One region of the Marichromatium sp. AB31 genome, then DNA from elsewhere that is predicted to be linked to it. Evidence: predicted binding sites of a transcription regulator. Region 1 holds the regulator's gene; each other region holds the start of a gene.

Region 1 (6,056 bases):
ACCAGGGCCAGCGCGACAAGCTCGCCGCCTATCTCGAGCTACGCGAGCGACTGGGGATCGAGGACGCCGCCGTGGCCTATCTCGGCGACGACGTCATCGACCTGCCGGTGATGCGCCAGGTCGGGCTCGCCGCGGCGGTGGCCGATGCCCACCCGATGGTACGCGCCGAGGCGCACTGGCACACCACGGCGCACGGCGGGCGCGGCGCCGCGCGCGAGTTCTGCGAACTGATCATGGACGCTCAGGGGACGCTCGCGCGACTGGCCGGACAGCGTCCATGAGCACCCGCGCGCACTGGCCGCTGCGCTACTACCTGCTCGCCGCCTTCTTCGCCTTCAGCGGGCTCGCGGGCTGGTGGCAGGTCCAGCGCATCGACCAGCCGCAGGGACCGGCCACCGTACGCCCCCGCGTCCCCGACTACGTGGTCCACGCGTTCACCGCGCTCGAGACCGACACCAGCGGCGCACCGAGCCGACGCCTGAGCGCGACCGAGTTGCGTCAGTTCGTCGCCGAGGACCTCTCCGAGCTCGACCGCCCACACATGCAGCTGTTCCAGTCCGACGGACCGCCGTGGCGCGCGCGCGCCGAGCACGGGCTGGTGCTCGACGGCGGCGCGGAGGTGCGGCTGACCGGCGACGTCCATCTCGAGCGCGACGCCACCGCCGAGGCCCCGCCCGCGCACATCGAGACCGAGCAGCTCAACGTCTGGCACCAGCGCGCCTATGCCCGTACCGACCTGCCGGTGCGGGTGGCCAGCGGCGAGGACTGGCTGAGCGCCACCGGCATGCAGCTGTGGTACGACGAGCCGGCGCGCGCCACCTTCCACGGTCGCACCCGGATGCTGCTCGCCCCGACCCAGGAGACCCAACCATGAGCCCTCCACTGCGCCTGCTGGCACTGTTGCTGTTGTTCGGCTGGAACCCGGCCAACGCGCTCGACGACGACCCCCAGCAACCGATGTACATCGAGGCCGACGACGTCGAGGTACGCGAGGCCGAGGGCACCAGCATCTATGTCGGCAACGTCGAGGTCACCCAGGGCAGCATGCGCCTGCACGCCGACCACATGACCGTCTATCACCGCGAGGACCGCCGCCCGCGCCAGATCATCGCCATCGGCACCCCGGCGCGCTTCCGTCAACTGCTCGAGGACGACCAGGGCGAGGTCCGCGCCTTCGCCAGGCGCATGGAGTTCGACACCGACCGCGACGAGCTGGTGCTGATCGACGAGGCGGTACTGATCCAGGGCGAGGACCGCGTCGCCAGCGAGCGCATCGTCTACGACCGTGCCCGCGAACACTTCCGTGCCGGCGGCAGCGGTCGGGTGCGGATCACCATCACCCCCGAGGAGGAGTCATGACAGGGGTCGACGGATGAGCGTACTGCGCGCCGAACAGCTCAAGAAACGTTATCGCAGCCGCGAGGTCCTGCGGGGAGTGAGCGTCGAGGTCGAGGCCGGCGAGGTGGTCGGGCTGCTCGGCCCCAACGGCGCGGGCAAGACCACCTGCTTCTATCTCATCGTCGGGCTGATCCCGGCCGACCAGGGGCGCATCACCCTCGACGAGCACGATGTCACCCTGATGCCAATGCATGCGCGCGCGCGCGCCGGACTGAGCTATCTGGCGCAGGAGCCCTCGGTGTTTCGCAAGCTCAGCGCGCGCGACAACATCCTCGCGATCCTCGAGACCCGCGGCGACCTCGACCGCGAGCAGCGCGAGCAGCGTTGCGAGCAGCTGCTCGAGGAGCTCGGCATCGCCCATATCGGCGAGTCGCTGGCACTCAGCCTCTCCGGTGGCGAGCGCCGTCGTCTCGAGATCGCCCGCGCGCTGGCCGTCGACCCCAAGGTGATGCTGCTCGACGAGCCCTTCGCCGGCGTCGACCCGATCGCCGTGGGCGACATCAAGGCGATCGTCTCGCACCTGCGCGAGCGCGGCATCGGCGTGTTGATCACCGATCACAACGTGCGCGAGACGCTCGACATCTGCGATCGCGGCTACATCATCAGTAATGGCGAGGTGATCGCCGCCGGCCGCCCCGACGAGCTACTCGCCAACCAGCAGGTACGCGACGTCTATCTCGGCGCCGACTTCGCCATGTAGCATGTAGGCGGCAGCATCCGCGCCCCGCTGCTACATATTGGGAGTAAGATGAAGACCATCGCGCCCCGGCAGGGGGCGCGCTTGACGTGACTCAGGCACCTTTGTTGCCACCCGACCTATAATCGTCATAGGACGGTCATCGACCCGGCATAGAGACAGACGCAAGACGCATCGGCGATCCATGAAGCAAACCATCCAGCTTCGCCTCGGCCAACACCTGACGATGACGCCCCAGCTGCAGCAGGCGATTCGCCTCCTGCAGCTGTCGACGCTCGAGCTGCAGAAGGAGATCCAGGAGGCGCTGGACTCCAACCTGATGCTCGAGGAGGCCGAGGAGGCCGACCGCTTCGCCGCCAACGGTGAGGACAGCGGCAATGGCGCACACGAGTCCCCGCCCAGCGATGAGCAGGGCAGCGCCGAGCGTGAGCTCCAGGGCGAGACCAACGAGATCCCCGATGAGCTCCCGGTCGACACCCAGTGGGCCGATGTCTACGACGGCTATCTACCGCCGAGCACCCAGGGCAGCGCCGAGAACGCCGATTTCGACCCCTTCCTCCACCAGAGCCGCCCTCAGACCCTGCACGATCACCTCCTCTGGCAGCTCAACCTGATCCGGCTGAGCGAGCGCGACGAGATGATCGCCGAGGCGGTGATCGATGCCATCGACGCGCGCGGCTATCTTCGGGCCGATCTCGACGAGCTGCTGAGCACCATCGGCGACGATCAGATCAGCCTCGAGGAGATCGCCACCATGGTGCACCGGGTGCAGTCGTTCGATCCCCCGGGGGTCGGCGCCCGCGATCTCGCCGAGTGCCTGCAGATCCAGCTGCGGCAGCTCCCCGCCGAGACCCCGCAGCGCGACCTCGCGCTGGCGATCTGTCGCGACGGCTTCGAGCACCTGCCGCGCAAGGACATCGCCGCGCTGATGCGCCGCTTCAAGCAGACCGAGCCCGAGATTCGTGGTGCACTCACGCTGATCTGCCAGCTCAACCCGCACCCCGGCGACTTGATCGCGCAGGAGCCCCCGGAGTACGTTGTACCCGACATCTTCGTGCGCAGAGAGAATGGTCGCTGGTCGGTGGAACTCAACCCGGAATCCACACCTAAACTGAGGGTGAACGCAGACTACGCCCGGCTGATCCGGCGCGCCGACACCAGCAGCGACAGCGTCACCATGCGCAACCACCTGCAGGAGGCGCGCTGGTTCATCAAGAGCCTGGCGAGCCGCAACGACACCGTGCTGCGGGTGGGCGCCAAGATCGTGGAGATGCAGCAGGCGTTCTTCGAGCACGGCGAGGAGGCGATGCGGCCGATGGTGCTGCGCGACGTCGCCGAGGCGCTCGAGCTGCACGAGTCGACCGTCTCCCGGGTCACCACGCAGAAATACATGCATACGCCGAGGGGCACCCTGGAGTTCAAGTACTTCTTCTCGTCCCACGTCAGCACCACTTCTGGTGGGGAGTGTTCATCAACGGCGATCCGCGCGCTCATTCGTAAGCTGATCGCCGCCGAACCCGCCAGAAAACCCTTGAGCGACAGCAAGATCGCGGCCGAACTGGCCGATCGCGGCATCCAGGTCGCGCGTCGAACCGTCGCCAAGTACCGCGAGGCCATGGGTATTCCAGCCTCGAACGAGCGCAAACGCCTGGCATGAGCAGGCTGTTTGGAACCCCTGTAAGGAGTCCAATGATGCAAATCAATCTGACGGGTCATCACGTCGACATCACCGAGGCACTGCGCGACTACGTCGACAGCAAATTCGCACGCCTGGCGCGTCACTTCGACCACGTCACCAATGCCCACGTCATTCTCAGCGTTGAGAAGCTCGACCAGAAGGCCGAGGCGACGCTGCACATCAATGGTGGGAAGCTCTTCGCCGACTCCGTGCATGAAGATATGTATGCCGCGATCGACGGCCTGACCGACAAGCTCGATCGCCAGATCCTGCGCCACAAGGAGAAGAAGAACGACTATCGCAGCGCACCCGGCCCGAAGGCGGCCGACTCTGAAGCCGAGGCCGACGCCGAGGCCGATACCGAATAGCCCGGCAACGGCCTGATGGCCCATGCGTCGGCGGGGCGTCGGGACACCCGACACCCGCCGGACCGACGCACCGACACCTCGAACGGATCCGTGATCGCGCCGTTCGGGGTGTTTTGCATTGAGACCCTGAGATCCGAGCCGATATCGACACCTGCGGGCTCCGACGACTCGAAGGACACCCAGAATCCATGACCACGACCACGCGCCCCGATCACCCGCCGGTATGGACACCGGACACCGTCACCGCCCAGCGCCCCTGTCCCTGCGACCACCAGGAGCCTTGACCGATGTTCAGTCCAGACCTGATCAGCGAGGCCCGAGTCAGCTGCGGTGCCGAGATCGCCAGCAAGAAGCGGCTGCTCGAGACGCTCGCCGAGCTGCTGGCCAACGACCACCCCCGTCTCAACACCGAACTCGTCTTCGAGCGTCTGCTCGAGCGCGAGCGACTCGGCAGCACCGGACTCGGTCACGGTGTGGCGCTGCCGCACGCCCGCATCAAGGAGATCAACGAGGTGCTCGGAGCCTTCGTCAGCACCAGCACCGGGGTCGACTATGACGCGATCGACGGCGAGCCGGTCGATCTCGCCTTCGCCCTGCTGGTCCCGGAGAGCGCCACCGAGGAGCATCTGCGCTTGCTCGCCCGGCTCGCCGGCATGTTCAGCGACCCGGCCACCCGCGCCGCGCTGCGCGAGGCCGGCTCGGCGGCGACCGTCCTGCAACTGATCGAGACGAGCGAGGCGCGCTAACGCCACGCCGACCTGGGCCATGCTCGACAGCCTCCAGTCACTCCTCGAACAGACCGGCCCGCGGCTGCAGCTGCGCTGGCTCAACGGCGAGCCCGAACAAGGCTCCCCACTGCGCCGGCCCGAGCGCGCACGCTCGCGCGAGTCGCTGATCGGCTCGCTCAACTGCATCCATCCCAACTGTCTGCAGGTGATCGGGCGCGCCGAGCAGCGCTATCTCCAGGCACTGGGACGCACCGCCTTCGAGGAAACCCTCGAGCAACTCTTCGCCGAGCAGCCGGCGGCGATCCTGTTCGCCGACGGCCTCGAGCCCCACCCCGCCTTCTTCGCCTTCGCCGCCGAGCACGACACCCCGCTGCTCGGCTCGCCGCTCGGCGACGAGGAGCTGATCAACCACCTGCGCTATTTTCTCACCCACGCCCTGGCCGAGCGCCAGACCCTGCACGGCGTCTTCATCGAGGTGCTGGGGATGGGGGTATTGCTGGTCGGCGATCCGGCGGTGGGCAAGAGCGAGCTGGCGCTCGACCTGATCACCCGCGGTCATCGGCTCATCGCCGACGACGCGCCGCGCTTCGCGCGCATCGCCCCGGAGGCCATCGAGGGCACCTGCCCGGAGACCCTGCGGGACTTCCTCGAGGTGCGCGGGCTGGGTATCCTCAACATCCGCGCGATGTTCGGCGAGGGCGCGGTCCAGCGCAGCAAGACGCTGAACCTGATCATCGATCTGCAACCCCTCGACCAGCAACAGATCGCCGGTCTCGACCGGCTCACCGGCAGCCTCTCGGCAACCGACGTGCTCGGGGTGGCGATCCCGACCATCACCATGCCGGTGGCGCCGGGACGCAACCTGGCCATCCTGGTGGAAGCGGCAGTGCGCCACCAGATCCTACGTATCCGTGGCTATGACGCCGGCGTCGACTTCATCGACCGGCAGGCGCGGGCGATCCGTCTCGACCGCCCCGACCCGCCCGGCCCCGGATCCAGACCCTAGCACCGCTCCCGACCTCGATCGGGACCGGCCCGGAGCAACCCGCAGCCCATGAAACTCGTCATCCTCAGTGGCCTGTCCGGCTCGGGCAAGAGCGTCGCCCTGCATACGCTCGAGGACCTTGGCTATTACTGCATCGACAACCTGCCGCTGTTCCTGCTCAAGGACCTGGTCGCGGGGCTGC
Region 2 (6,056 bases), on a different contig from region 1:
GTCGGTGGCGAACAACGCCTGCAGCACCGCGCGCATCGTCTCGACGATATAGCCGCTCGGGTTCTCGACCCGGCCGCGATCGAAGGCGAAGCACGGCTCCTCGGCGATCAGTGCCTCGGCCAGCTCGCGCAGGTGCTCGCGGGTAGCGCCGAGGATGGCGCTCTGCACCATGCGCACCACGGTCAGGGTGGCGGCGTCCGAGAGCGGGTTGTGATGGGTGACATGGGCCTGGGTGCGGCATGCCGCGGCGACGGCCTCGGCCTCGGCGCCGAGGGTGAAGAGCGCGATCGGCAGGGTGCGCATGCAGGCGCCGTTGCCGGCGTCGTAGGTGTTCTCCGGGACCTCGGTGGCGCCGGTACGGCGATAGCGCGAGATGCCCCGGCGCACGGTATGGCCGATGTCGACCGGCTTGGTGCGCATCCATGCGCTGAAGGCCTCGGCGATGGGCGCGGCCTCGACGCGGCCATGGTCGAGCAGTGCCTGGCCGAGTGCCAGCGACATCGCGGTGTCGTCGGTGACCTGACCGCGACGCAGCCTGAGCCAGCCGCCGCCGACCAGGTCGCGGTGGACGCCGTGACGGGTGCGGATCTCGGTCGGGGTCATGAACTCCACGGTGGCGCCGAGGGCGTCGCCGATGGCCAGTCCCAGATAGGCGCCGCTGGCGCGGGCGTGGATGGTATTGGCGGTGGTCTCGCCGGCGGCGAGCTCAGTCCTCAGGTCCAAAACAAACATGGTAGTCGGCGCACTCCTCGCATGATGGTGCCCGGCACAGATAGATGCCCTCGCGTTCGCACAGTTGCTTGTAGAGAAAGCGTTTCCACTTCATGTCGCCGGTGTTGGCCATGGCCAGGCGCGGGAAGTTGCGACGCATCAGCGCGCTCAGCGCGCGGCGGTTCCACAGTCCGAGGTCCTGCCACAGATGATCGGTCGCCAGGCAGCCGGCGGCAACCACCTCGGCCATCCACAGCTCCGAGTGGGTGTGCCCGGCGCGCTGGCCGCCGAGCAATGCGACCAGCTCCGCGCGCTCGTCCTCACGCGCGGGGTTGGGTGCCACCCCCTCGAGGCTGGAGAGCACCTCGGGCGAGACCCCGGGGAAGTGATAGCCCATCAGCGCATTGAACGCCTCGGGCGCGAGCCCGAGCCAGGGGGGCAGGGCGCCGAGACCGCTGGCGCGGCTGGCGATCATGCAGGCGAAGGCGTGGTCGTTGCCCGCGCCGATCGCCCGGGTCATCAACCGGACGAAGATCCGCTGGATCTCGCGGGTGCGTTCGGGGCAGGGCGTGGCCATGGTCTCGCCTCCATCGGTCTCCTGGTGATGGTGCCGGGTCCGCGGGCGTCCCTGTTGCCGGACCCGGTGATCGGGTCAGCGGGCCTGGATGCGCGCGCGTGTCTGCTCGAGCAGGCCCGGCGGGATGCCGGTGAGCGAACCCGGTGGGTTGAGCGCTGCGCCGCTGGCGTCGACGATCGCGCCCTCGATCGGGCAGATGCTCGCGCACTGCGGGTCGGCGTACTCGCCCGCGCACTCGCTGCAGGCGGCTGGGTCGATGCGAAAGTGTGGGCTGGCGGGCTCGATCGCCGCGCTCGGACAGAGCGGCTCGCAGGCCCAGCAGTTGACGCATCCGCTGGTGATCTTCAGGGCCATCTCGGGGACCTCCGTGGCTAGGCGCTGAGGGTGGCGCGCTGGGGTTCGTCGATGCTCAGGGCGCCCCGCTCGGCGAGTTCGCGGTGGGCCGCGCGCAGCGCCTGCTCGATCGGCAGCATCGCCAGCTCGCCGTTGGGACGGATGCCTGCCGTCTCGAGCCGCTCCCAGGGGGCGAGCCCGATGCGCGAGCACAGCACCATGGCGCAGTCGGCGAGCGCGGCCAGTGCCGGGGCCAGGGCGTCGTCGTCCTCGTCGCAGTGCTCGGCGCCGTTGCAGTAGCGCGCGAGTGGGCGTTCGTCGAGCAGCCGTTCGCCCTGCTCGTCGACCTCGTAGACGAGGAAGCGCTCGGCATGACCGAAGTGCTGATCGACCAGTCGACCGTCGCTGCTGGCTACCGCGATGCGTGCCGCGTGGGTGGCGGGGCGGGGGCGGGAGGCGCTCAGCGTGGACAGCGGCACCAGCGCCGGGGCGACGCCCCGGCGCCGCTGCTCGATCGCCTCGCGTGCGGCGGTGCGTCGCGCCAGCGCGGCGGCGTCGTCGATCTCCAGGGTGGCGATGCGCTCGAGCGTGAACTCGGCGCTGCGGTCCTCACCGAGCATGCCGACGGCGTCGGCGCGACACTGCTTGCAGTGACGCATGATCGCCATGTCGCCGGCGCACTCGGTCTGCAGCGCGCGCAGTTCGCTGGCGCGCGGCGCGCGCTGGCCCATCAGGCCGTAGAAGGTGCCGTGCTCGGGCTCGGCGATCAGCGGCATCAGGTTGTGGAGGAAGGCCCCCTTGGCCTTGACCGCGCGGCTGACCTCGGTGAGGTGCTGGTCGTTGACCCCGGGGATCAGTACCGAGTTGACCTTGACCAGCATGCCGCGCTCGACCAGCCGCTCGAGCCCGAGCTGCTGCTGCTCGATGAGGATCTCGGCGCCCTTGCGACCGCGCACGCGGCGGTTGTTCCAGAACACCCAGGGGTAGATCTCGGCGCCGATGTCGGGGTCGAGACAGTTGATGGTGATGGTGACGTGCTCGATGTTGTAGCGACACAGGGTGTCGACCGCCTCGGGCAGCGCCAGGCCGTTGGTCGAGACGCACAGCCTGAGGTCCGGGGTGCGCTCGGCGATCAGTCGGAAGGTCGCGAAGGTGCGCTCGGGGTTGGCCAGCGGATCGCCCGGACCGGCGATGCCGACCACCGAGAGCTGGGGGATGTGGGTGGCCACCGCCGCCACCTTGTCCGCCGCCTGCTGCGGTTCGAGCAGCTCGGAGACCACGCCGGGACGTGACTCGTTGGCACAGTCGTACTTGCGGTTGCAGTAGTGGCACTGGATGTTGCAGGCCGGCGCCACCGCCACGTGCATCCGCGCGTAGTGCTGATGGGCGTCCTCCGAGAAACAGGGATGGTTGCGCACCCGCTCGCGGGTCGCGGCGGGGAGCCGGTCGAGCGCGCTCCCGCCACCGCAGCCCCCCGCAGCGCAACCCGAGGTGGGGGTCTTTCGATCGTGACCCGCTTGCTTCGACTCCATCGTCTGGCCTCCACGACTGACGGGGCGTCGGGCCCCGCGGATTCAATGGTTCTGTCGTGCATGAGCAAGCAGCGTGCCTGACTGGGAGGGGCCCGCTAACCGTCTGTTTTTTGGTCTGTCGAATGGTTGGACCGGTGACCCTTGTGGGGATCGCAACAGGCCGTGTCGGCGGGCTTTGTGACAATCGGTACAGTGCGCGGTGGTGTTTCCCGGCGCCGCCGGGCGGTCAGTCACGCAGGTCGGGGGTGTTGCCGAGGCCGCGATAGATCTCCGGGCGGGCGCCGCTCGCGGGCGTCATGTTCACGCCCTCGAACAGATCGGCGTTGCCGTCGGCCCGCGCCCGGTAGGTCTCGAGGCTGCCGACGCGGCTGGCGTGCCCCGCCATTCGCTCGAGATGGGCTTGGTCGGACATCCGGTCCGCGCGCTGGTGGAAGCACAGGGTGGCGACGATGATGACGGGGCCGACAGGTTTTTTTTCGTCGCCCCTGCTGGGCCCTGGCCCGTACGGTGTATACTTATGGATTCCCAACCCTGGCACGCCTGGTGATCACCCGTTCCATCGTCGAGCCGCTGACCGACAGCTTTGCCGGTTGCGCGCGTCCGGGTGCCTGTCGACCAACTCCTTGGTCGCGACCACGGGTCAAGAAGACCATCCCGCGCGTCCATATTCGACGAGATCGGACCCGTTCGGGCGCATCCCTCGCCGTGATGCCCCTGGCGCGGGCCGTGTGGAGTCCGCCCCATAATCCCCGGGCCCAGTGAACACCCAAAGAGGCGCGCGACGCCTCGTCAACGAGTGATAAGGCATTGTCAAGCAACCAAATCGAGAAACTCCGCAATATCGCCATCATCGCCCACGTCGACCACGGCAAGACCACCCTGGTCGATCAGCTGCTGCAGCAGTCGGGCACGCTCGGCGAGCGCTTCGGGCCGGTGGAGCGGGTGATGGACTCCAACGCGCTGGAGAAGGAGCGCGGCATCACCATCCTCTCCAAGAACACCGCGATCCGCTGGAACGACTATCGCATCAACATCGTCGACACCCCCGGGCACGCCGACTTCGGCGGTGAGGTCGAGCGCGTGCTGTCGATGGTCGACTCGGTGCTGCTGCTCGTCGATGCCCGCGAGGGACCGATGCCGCAGACCCGCTTCGTCACCAGCAAGGCCTTCGCCCACGGTCTGCGTCCGATCGTGGTGGTCAACAAGATCGATCGTCCGGGCGCGCGTCCGGACTGGGTCATCGACCAGGTCTTCGATCTCTTCGACCGTCTCGGCGCAACCGATGAGCAGCTCGATTTCCCCATCGTCTATGCCTCGGCGCTCAATGGCTATGCCGGACTCGAGGACGATGTGCGTGACGGCGACATGAGCCCGCTGTTCCAGGCCATCGTCGAGCACTGCCCGGCCCCCGAGGTCAAGCCCGAGGCGCCCTTCCAGATGCAGGTCTCGACCCTCGACTACAACGCCTTCGTCGGCGCCATTGCGGTCGGGCGCATTCGCCAGGGCAGCGTGCGCCCCAATCAGCAGGTGACCGTGGTCAAGCGCGACGGCACCCGGCAGAAGGTCAAGATCGGTCTGGTCTACGGCTATCTCGGGCTCGACCGTCACGAGGTCGACTCGGCCAGCGCCGGCGACATCGTCGCGCTCACCGGGATCGAGGCGCCGAACGTCTCCGATACCCTCTGCGACCCCGATCATGTCGAGCCGATGACGCCGCTGACCGTCGACGAGCCGACCGTGACCATGACCTTCCAGGTCAACACCTCGCCCTTCGCCGGTCGCGAGGGCAAGTACCTGACCTCGCGCCAGCTCAAGGACCGGCTCCAGCGCGAGCTGATCCACAATGTCGCGCTGCGTGTCGAGGAAGGCAACGATCCGGAGAAGTTCCGCGTCTCCGGGCGTGGCGAGCTGCACCTCTCGATCCTGCTCGAGAACATGCGTCGCGAGGGCTACGAGCTGGCCGTCTCGCGCCCCGAGGTCATCTTCCGCGAGATCGACGGCGAGATCTGTGAGCCCTACGAGCAGCTCACCGTCGACGTCGACGAGGAGTGCCAGGGTGCGATCATGCAGGCGCTCGGCGAGCGTCGTGCCGAACTCAAGGACATGGTGCCGGATGGCAAGGGGCGGGTGCGGCTCGACTACGAGATCCCCTCGCGCGGCCTGATCGGTTTCCAGACCGAGTTCATGTCGCTGACCTCGGGCACCGGCCTCAAGTATCACGTCTTCGAGCGCTACCGTCCGGCCACCACCGGCGGCATCGCCGAGCGGCGCAACGGCGCCCTGATCTCCAACGCCACCGGCAAGGCGCTCGGCTACGCGCTGTTCAACCTCCAGGAGCGGGGTCGGATGCTGGTCTCGCCGGGCGACGAGATCTACGAGGGCCAGGTGGTCGGTATCCACTCGCGCGACAACGACCTCACCGTCAACCCGCTCAAGGCCAAGCAGCTGACCAACATCCGCGCCGCCGGTTCGGACGAGAACATCCTGCTGACCCCGCCGGTGAAGTTCACCCTGGAGCAGGCGCTGGAGTTCATCGAGGACGATGAGCTGGTCGAGATCACCCCCAACGCCATCCGCGTGCGCAAGCGTCACCTCACCGAGCAGGACCGCAAGCGCGCCAGCCGCGGTCTCTGATTCGGTTCGGGCGCGGGGCGGCTGGCGCGGGCTCAGTCCCGTGGCAACACGATGTTGACCAGCCGCCAGCGCAGTCCGTCGCGCTCGAGCACACAGCGGAGTTCACGCCCGTCCTCGGTCGGCACCCAGACCGAAAAGGTGTCGAGGTCGTCGTAGACATAGCGCGCGTCGGCGAAGGGTCGGCGCTCGCCGCCGTCGTCGTCGGGCGCGTCCGCCTCTCCGGCCGGGACCGACGGCAGCTCCGCGCCCGGCTCCGGGGTCTCGCCGGC
Region 3 (6,056 bases), on a different contig from region 1:
GGTGCTGATCGAGGTCGAACCCGAGCGCATCGCCTTGCGCAACGCCGCGCACGCGCCGGATCATGCGCACATGCTCGAGCGCCTGGTCGAACTCGGTCTGCGCGCCCAGCTCAAGCTCGCCAGCCTGATCACCGGTCAGCTCTACGTCGAGCTCGACATCGACCCCGAGGCGCCCGCCGCGGGCCTCGGACGCTATGGCGACTATGTCGTCATCCCCAGCCGGCCGACGCCGCTCGAGGCGCTCACCGGCAAGCTCGAGCGTATCCTCTCGCGGCTCGAGCAGGTGCCTTTCGAGCAGATCGGCGCCGATCTCGGCCAGACCCTGGGGCGGGTGCGCGAGGTGGTCGACAGCGGGGTGCTGAGCCAGCTCGGCGAAGACCTGGAGGACACCCTGGCGAGTCTGCGCGGGCTCGCCGAGCAGCTCGACGGCGAGGTCGCCCCGGCGCTGCGCGCTACCCTGGAGGAGGCGCGTGCGACCTTCGCTCATGCCGGGGCGATGCTCGACCCCGAGGCGGCGACGACACGCGAGTTCAGAACCATGCTGCGGGAGACGGCCGAGGCGGCGCGCGCGGTGCGCGACCTGGCCGATTATCTGGAGCGGCATCCGGAGGCCCTGATCCAGGGCAAGGGAGGTCTACGATGACGGAGCGCCGATGGCGATTGGCGGCGGTCGCGCTGGTGGCGGCGGTGAGTGCGGGGTGCGCCAGCTCGCCGCCGGCACGGTTCTATGCGCTGAGCGCGGTGGGGGTGGCACCCCCCGAGGCGCGCGCCCCGGGGCTCGCCGTCGGGGTCGGCCCGCTGGTGCTGCCGGAGTATCTCGATCGCCCCCAGCTCGTCACCCGCGAGTCGGGCAACCGGCTGCGTATCGACGAGTTCGAGCGCTGGGGCGGCTCGCTGCGCGACGATTTCCTGCGGGTGTGGAGCGAGAACCTGGCGCGCGCGCTCGGTAGCGAGCGGGTGCGGCTGCTCGAGGGCGAGCTGCGCTATGGGGTCGATCTGCGGGTCGGCGCCGAGCTGCTCGCCTTCGAGGGGAACGATGACGGCAGCGCCCGGCTCAAGGTGCGCTGGGCGGTGCGCGACGGCACCGGCCGACACACCCTGCTGGTGCGCGAGAGCGACGATCGTCAGCCGCTGTCCGCGCCCGGCGACAGCCGCGCCCTGGTCGCCGCTCTCGATGAGTTGCTCGCGCGCTTCAGTGCCGAGGTCGCCGGCGCGCTCGCCGCGCTGCCGCCGACCCCGCCCGAGACCGCCGCTCAGGCGCGGTAGCCGATACGAAAACCGCCCCAGTGGCGTCCGCGCACGTACACCGGCGCGGAGATGTCGTGCATGATCTCGCCGGTGTCGCGGCGATAGGTCTGGATCAGGAAGGGCAGCTCGTGGGCGCCGCACTGGCGCCCGACCGGGTCCTCGAAGATGCGCTTGGTGCGGTTGTGCAGCAGATCGTGGTCGCGATCGCCGGTCAGCGGCTGGGAGAAGCACTGGTTGTGGGTCGGCACATAGCCGTTGCGGTCACAGCCGATGGCATAGGCGACATGGGCGTTGCTCTTGAGCACCGGCTCCTGCAGTGGCGGGAAGAGCCGGTCGGTGAGCCGGTCGAAGCCGGTGGTGAATTTCTTCGGCTCGGTGTCCGGGATCGGCTGGTAGTCGCTCTCGAACAGGTTGCGCTCGCTGACCTCGCCGTTCTCCAGCGCGCGTTCGAGCTGGTCGCCGATCGCGCGCGCGAGTCGCTGCACCAGCTCGGGCATCTGCTGATGGGTCCGGGTGGCCTGCTCGCCGGCGGCGCCGAGCTGGAAGACCTTGCTGATCTCGTGCAGGTTGGTGGCCAGCCCCTCAAGGGCCTGGACCTCCTGCAACGTCGTCGCGGCGCCCTGGGCGTTGCGCTCGGCCATCTCGCTGATCTCCTGCACATGACTGCTGACGCGCTGGGCCTCGTTGCCCTGTTGGGCGATCTCGACGGCGATGCCGTTGATGCGCTCGAGGGTCCGCGCCGCGCCCTGGTCGATCCCGGTGAGCGCGGCGGCGGCCTGGCTGGCGAGGTCGGCCCCGGACTGGGCCTGGTCACTGCCGGCGCCGATTGCCGCGACCGCCTCGCGGGTCTCGGTCTGGATGGTGGTGATCACCTCGCCGATCTCGGTGGTGGCGGTGGCGGTGCGCTCGGCGAGCTGGCGCACCTCGTCGGCGACCACCGCGAAGCCGCGCCCGGCCTCGCCGGCGCGCGCCGCCTCGATCGCGGCGTTGAGCGCGAGCAGGTTGGTCTGGTCGGCGATCTCGCGGATGGTGCGCACGATCCCGCCGATCTCCTCGGAGCGCTTGCCGAGCGCAGCGATCAGCTGCGCCGAACGCCCGACCGAGTCGGCGATGCGGGCGATCTCGGCGGCGGCCTCGGAGACGATGCGGCTGCCGTGTTGCGACAGCGTGCGCGCCTCCTCGGCGTCGCTGGCCGAGTCGCGGGCGTGCTCGGCCACCACCTCGACCCCGGCGCTCATCTCGCCGATGGCCTGTGCCATGCGCGCCGAGGCCTCGCCCTGCGCGGCCGAGTCGTCGGCCAGGGCGCGGGCGTTGGCGGCGAGGATGTCGGCCGCCTCGGCGAGACGCTGGGCGTCGTAGAGGACCTTGCCGATGATCCCCTGGAAGCTCTCGATCAGGGCGTTGTAGTGGCGGGCGCAGTGACCGGCGGGGCTGCTCGAGACCGTGGCGCGGCGGGCGAGGTCGCCGTCGGCGCGGGTGCGCGCGAGCAGATCGGCAAAGCCCCTGAGTTCGGCGCCGAGGGTGCGTTCGAGGATCAGCCAGGCGGTCGCGCCGAGCAGGAGCGCGAGCACCAGTTGTCCACCGAGGACGGTCATCGATAGGGCGCCGCTCGCCAGCGCGAGCGCGCATCCACCAAGCCCGGACAGGACGCCCAGGGTCATGCCGATCATCCAGAATCGCATATCGAGTGGTCTCATGCTGCCGCGCTTGGTACGCGGTCTTTCGTTGTGGTGGCGTAGACGCCGCTCCTGCCTTGACGTCCTTCTCAGGCGGTCATTCTAGCGGTATCCGTGGATGCTTCGTGTACCCCTGTCGTCGCTTAAACACGAATGCCCACTTAGAGTGCGAGGTTGGTCGCATTGCTCCATCATGGTGCGGTGTCGGTTGGTGCGCTGGCGGTTGATGGGACTGCCGCACCGCGAGGATGCGGGCTGTAATGGATTGGTGCATCAGCGGTTTGGCGTCCTCTCCGCGGGAGGTCGAAAGGGTGCTGGTCTGGATCGTGCTTAATGGCCCCCCGCTGAATTGATCCAAGGGGTTTCCTCGACATGATGCAGCCTTCCCAGGCGGGCACGGATGTGCTCTTTCTACTCGTCGGCGCCGTGATGGTGCTGGCCATGCACGCCGGCTTCGCCTTTCTCGAGGTCGGGACCGTCCGTGCCAAGAACCAGGTCAATGCGCTGGCCAAGATCATGGCCGATTTCGCGGTCTCGACCATCGCCTATTTCTTCATCGGCTACAGCCTCGCCTATGGCATCGACTTCTTCAGCGGCGCCGAGGCGTTGCAGGAGAAGAACGGCTACGAGCTGATGCGCTTCTTCTTCCTGTTGACCTTCGCTGCGGCGATCCCGGCGATCGTCTCCGGCGGCATCGCCGAGCGCGCCCGCTTCTATCCGCAGCTGCTCGCCTCCTTTCTCGTCGTCGGCTTGCTCTATCCGAGCTTCGAGGGCGTGGTCTGGAATGGTGCGTTCGGGGTGCAGGCGTGGCTCGAGACGCACCTCGGCGCGCCCTTCCACGACTTCGCCGGCTCCGTGGTGGTGCACGGTTTCGGCGGCTGGCTCGCCCTGGCTGCGGTGTTGCTGCTCGGGGCGCGTCAGGGGCGCTATCGTCGCGACGGCACCATGCTGGCGCACCCGCCGTCCTCGATCCCCTTCCTCTCGCTCGGCGCCTGGACCCTCACCGTCGGCTGGTTCGGCTTCAACGTGATGTCGGCGCAGAGCGTCGAGGCGGTGAGCGGGCTGGTGGCGGTCAACTCGCTGATGGCGATGGTCGGCGGCATCCTCGCGGCGCTGCTGGCCGGGCGCAAGGATCCGGGCTTTCTCCACAACGGGCCGCTCGCCGGGCTGGTGGCGGTGTGCGCGGGCTCCGACCTGATGCACCCGCTCGGCGCCCTGGCAGCCGGCGCCGTGGCCGGGGCGATCTTCGTCTACACCTTCACCCTGGCGCAGAACCGCTGGCGCATCGACGATGTGCTCGGGGTGTGGCCGCTGCACGGGCTCTGCGGCCTCTGGGGCGGACTCGCGGCGGGGATCTTCGGTCTGCCGCTGCTCGGTGGCCTGGGCGGGGTGAGCCTCGCCTCACAGGCCATCGGCAGTCTCGCCGGGGCGCTGTTCGCCTTCGTCGGCGGCGCGCTGGTCTACGGTATGGCCAAGGGGCTGTTCGGCATCCGGCTGAGCGACGAGGAGGAGTATCTCGGCGCCGACCTCAGCATCCACCGCATCACCGCGCAGCCTGACTACAATCGCGGCGAGGTCTGAGCGGCGGTGTCGCGCCGAGCGCCTCGTAGACCCCGTCCCAGAGACGGATACGGGCGCACAGCGCCTCCTCGGCGGCGGTCTCGGCCTCCTCGATGCGGCGCGGGTCGTCATCGCACAGCACCTCGAGCAGGCGTATCGACAGCGGGCCGTGGAAGTCGCTGTCGAGTTCGATGTGGCGTTGCAGATAGGCGTGGAAGATCGGTGCCTGTTCCGGGGTGATCGCCATGTCCTCGAGCAATCGGCGGAACAGCATCGGGATCAGCGTCTCGCGGCCATGGGCGAGGGCCGCGGCGGCCAGGTGTGGCTTGCCCTCGCGGATGAAGCCGAAGGTGGTCTCGGTGAAGTAGCGCGCCGGCAGCGGCACCAGCTCGGGGTCGTAGAGCAGCGCGTCGAGCGGCTCGCGGGCGAGTCGCTCGACGAAGCGACGGGCGGGCTCGGGGTCGGCGCCGACCTCGGTCATGGCGCGGCAATAGAGTTCGAAGTGGCTGGCATAGAGGGGCGCGGCGGCGGTGGATTCGAGGACGTCGGACTCCTCCTCGAGGACCAGCTGGTTGATGAAGTAGCGCAGCGCCGGGTCGCCCTGTGGCTGCCACGGCAGGTCGGTCGGGGCGAGCTGGCGCTGCAGGTACTTGATCAGCGACATGAAGTCCCACACCGAATACACGTGGTGCTGCATGAAGGTGCGCAGCCGCCCGAGGTCATCGATGGCGGCATAGACGGGGTGCTGCTCGAGCTGCTGGCGCAGCGGACGGAGATGGTCGAGATCGGGTGATGCCATGCGCCTGTCCTCGTGATCGAATGATTCCTTGGGTCCCGAGACATCACTATAGGCGAGTGCGCGCGATCGGCTCGCGACGGTCGGCAGGGCAGGGCGCTAGTGCAAGCGGGTCTCCTGGGCCCAGCGACTGTAGTAGGCCTGCATCAGCGCCCTGACCGGCTCGGGGTAGTCGTGCGTCTCCATCTGCTCCATGCCCTCGCGGAAGAACCCCGGCGCGAGCTCCGGGGCCAGCTCGATGAGCGCCTCGAAGGCCTCGTGCATCAGGGGCGGCTGCTGGGTGCGGGTGGCGACGATGGCGCGGTTGTAGAGCAGCACCCGCCAGGCGCGCGCGGCCTCGGGGCCGGCCGGGTCCTGGAGGCGCTCGGTGCCGATGCCGTCGAGGATCTCGGAGATCAGCCGGTGCAGGGCCACCAGTTCATCGGGGTTGGCGGTGGTGTTGGCCAGTCCGGCGGCGGCGTCGACCAGTGGTGCGGGGCGCAGCAGTTCGCCGCCGTGGCGCAGCACCCAGCAACTCAGTGGCAGCGCCAGGGTGCTGACGCGACGGGCCAGCGTCGGCAGTTGCAGTGCGCGGGCGATTGCGGCGAGCTCGGCGAGCAGGTCGAGCCCGTGAACGAGTCGCTGGGTGAGCGCGCGCTCGCGGGCGCAGAGACCGAATTCGCCGTCTCGCGCCGGCTCCAGCGCGGAGGTCTCGAGGGTGACGAGCAGCCGGTCGAGCGCCTCGAGCGGCACGTCGGGATCGTTCTCGGGCGGGTTGGTCGCGCGCTCGAAGGCGT

Evidence for each region. The regulator sigma-54, encoded in region 1, starts transcription at its own class of promoters, with help from an activator protein. The targets are predictions, from matches to a motif close to TGGCANGNTNCNTGCTT.
Region 2: nifB (nitrogenase cofactor biosynthesis protein NifB) is a predicted target of sigma-54. The motif match lies at 3,216-3,232, and genes of this name have one in related genera.
Region 3: EBL84_RS12165 (ammonium transporter) is a predicted target of sigma-54. The motif match lies at 3,240-3,256, and genes of this name have one in related genera.

Annotation. Positions count from the first base shown of each region.
Region 1 is NZ_RHFI01000002.1:247,047-253,102, forward strand. It holds gene kdsC (3-deoxy-manno-octulosonate-8-phosphatase KdsC) at 1-281, shown strand, start outside; gene lptC (LPS export ABC transporter periplasmic protein LptC) at 278-874, shown strand; gene lptA (lipopolysaccharide transport periplasmic protein LptA) at 871-1,359, shown strand; gene lptB (LPS export ABC transporter ATP-binding protein) at 1,373-2,098, shown strand; gene EBL84_RS03460 (RNA polymerase factor sigma-54) at 2,280-3,752, shown strand; gene hpf (ribosome hibernation-promoting factor, HPF/YfiA family) at 3,788-4,141, shown strand; gene EBL84_RS03470 (PTS sugar transporter subunit IIA) at 4,429-4,887, shown strand; gene hprK (HPr(Ser) kinase/phosphatase) at 4,907-5,875, shown strand; gene rapZ (RNase adapter RapZ) at 5,924-6,056, shown strand, end outside.
Region 2 is NZ_RHFI01000001.1:258,545-264,600, forward strand. It holds gene draG (ADP-ribosyl-[dinitrogen reductase] hydrolase) at 1-732, opposite strand, end outside; gene EBL84_RS01185 (nitrogen fixation protein NifQ) at 707-1,288, opposite strand; gene EBL84_RS01190 (ferredoxin) at 1,364-1,642, opposite strand; gene nifB (nitrogenase cofactor biosynthesis protein NifB) at 1,660-3,153, opposite strand; gene EBL84_RS16845 (hypothetical protein) at 3,380-3,565, opposite strand; gene typA (translational GTPase TypA) at 3,961-5,787, shown strand; gene EBL84_RS01205 (DUF2939 domain-containing protein) at 5,820-6,056, opposite strand, start outside.
Region 3 is NZ_RHFI01000016.1:53,076-59,131, reverse strand. It holds gene EBL84_RS12180 (intermembrane transport protein PqiB) at 1-643, shown strand, start outside; gene EBL84_RS12175 (membrane integrity-associated transporter subunit PqiC) at 640-1,266, shown strand; gene EBL84_RS12170 (methyl-accepting chemotaxis protein) at 1,254-2,909, opposite strand; gene EBL84_RS12165 (ammonium transporter) at 3,300-4,505, shown strand; gene EBL84_RS12160 (DUF3050 domain-containing protein) at 4,468-5,283, opposite strand; gene EBL84_RS12155 (hypothetical protein) at 5,380-6,056, opposite strand, start outside.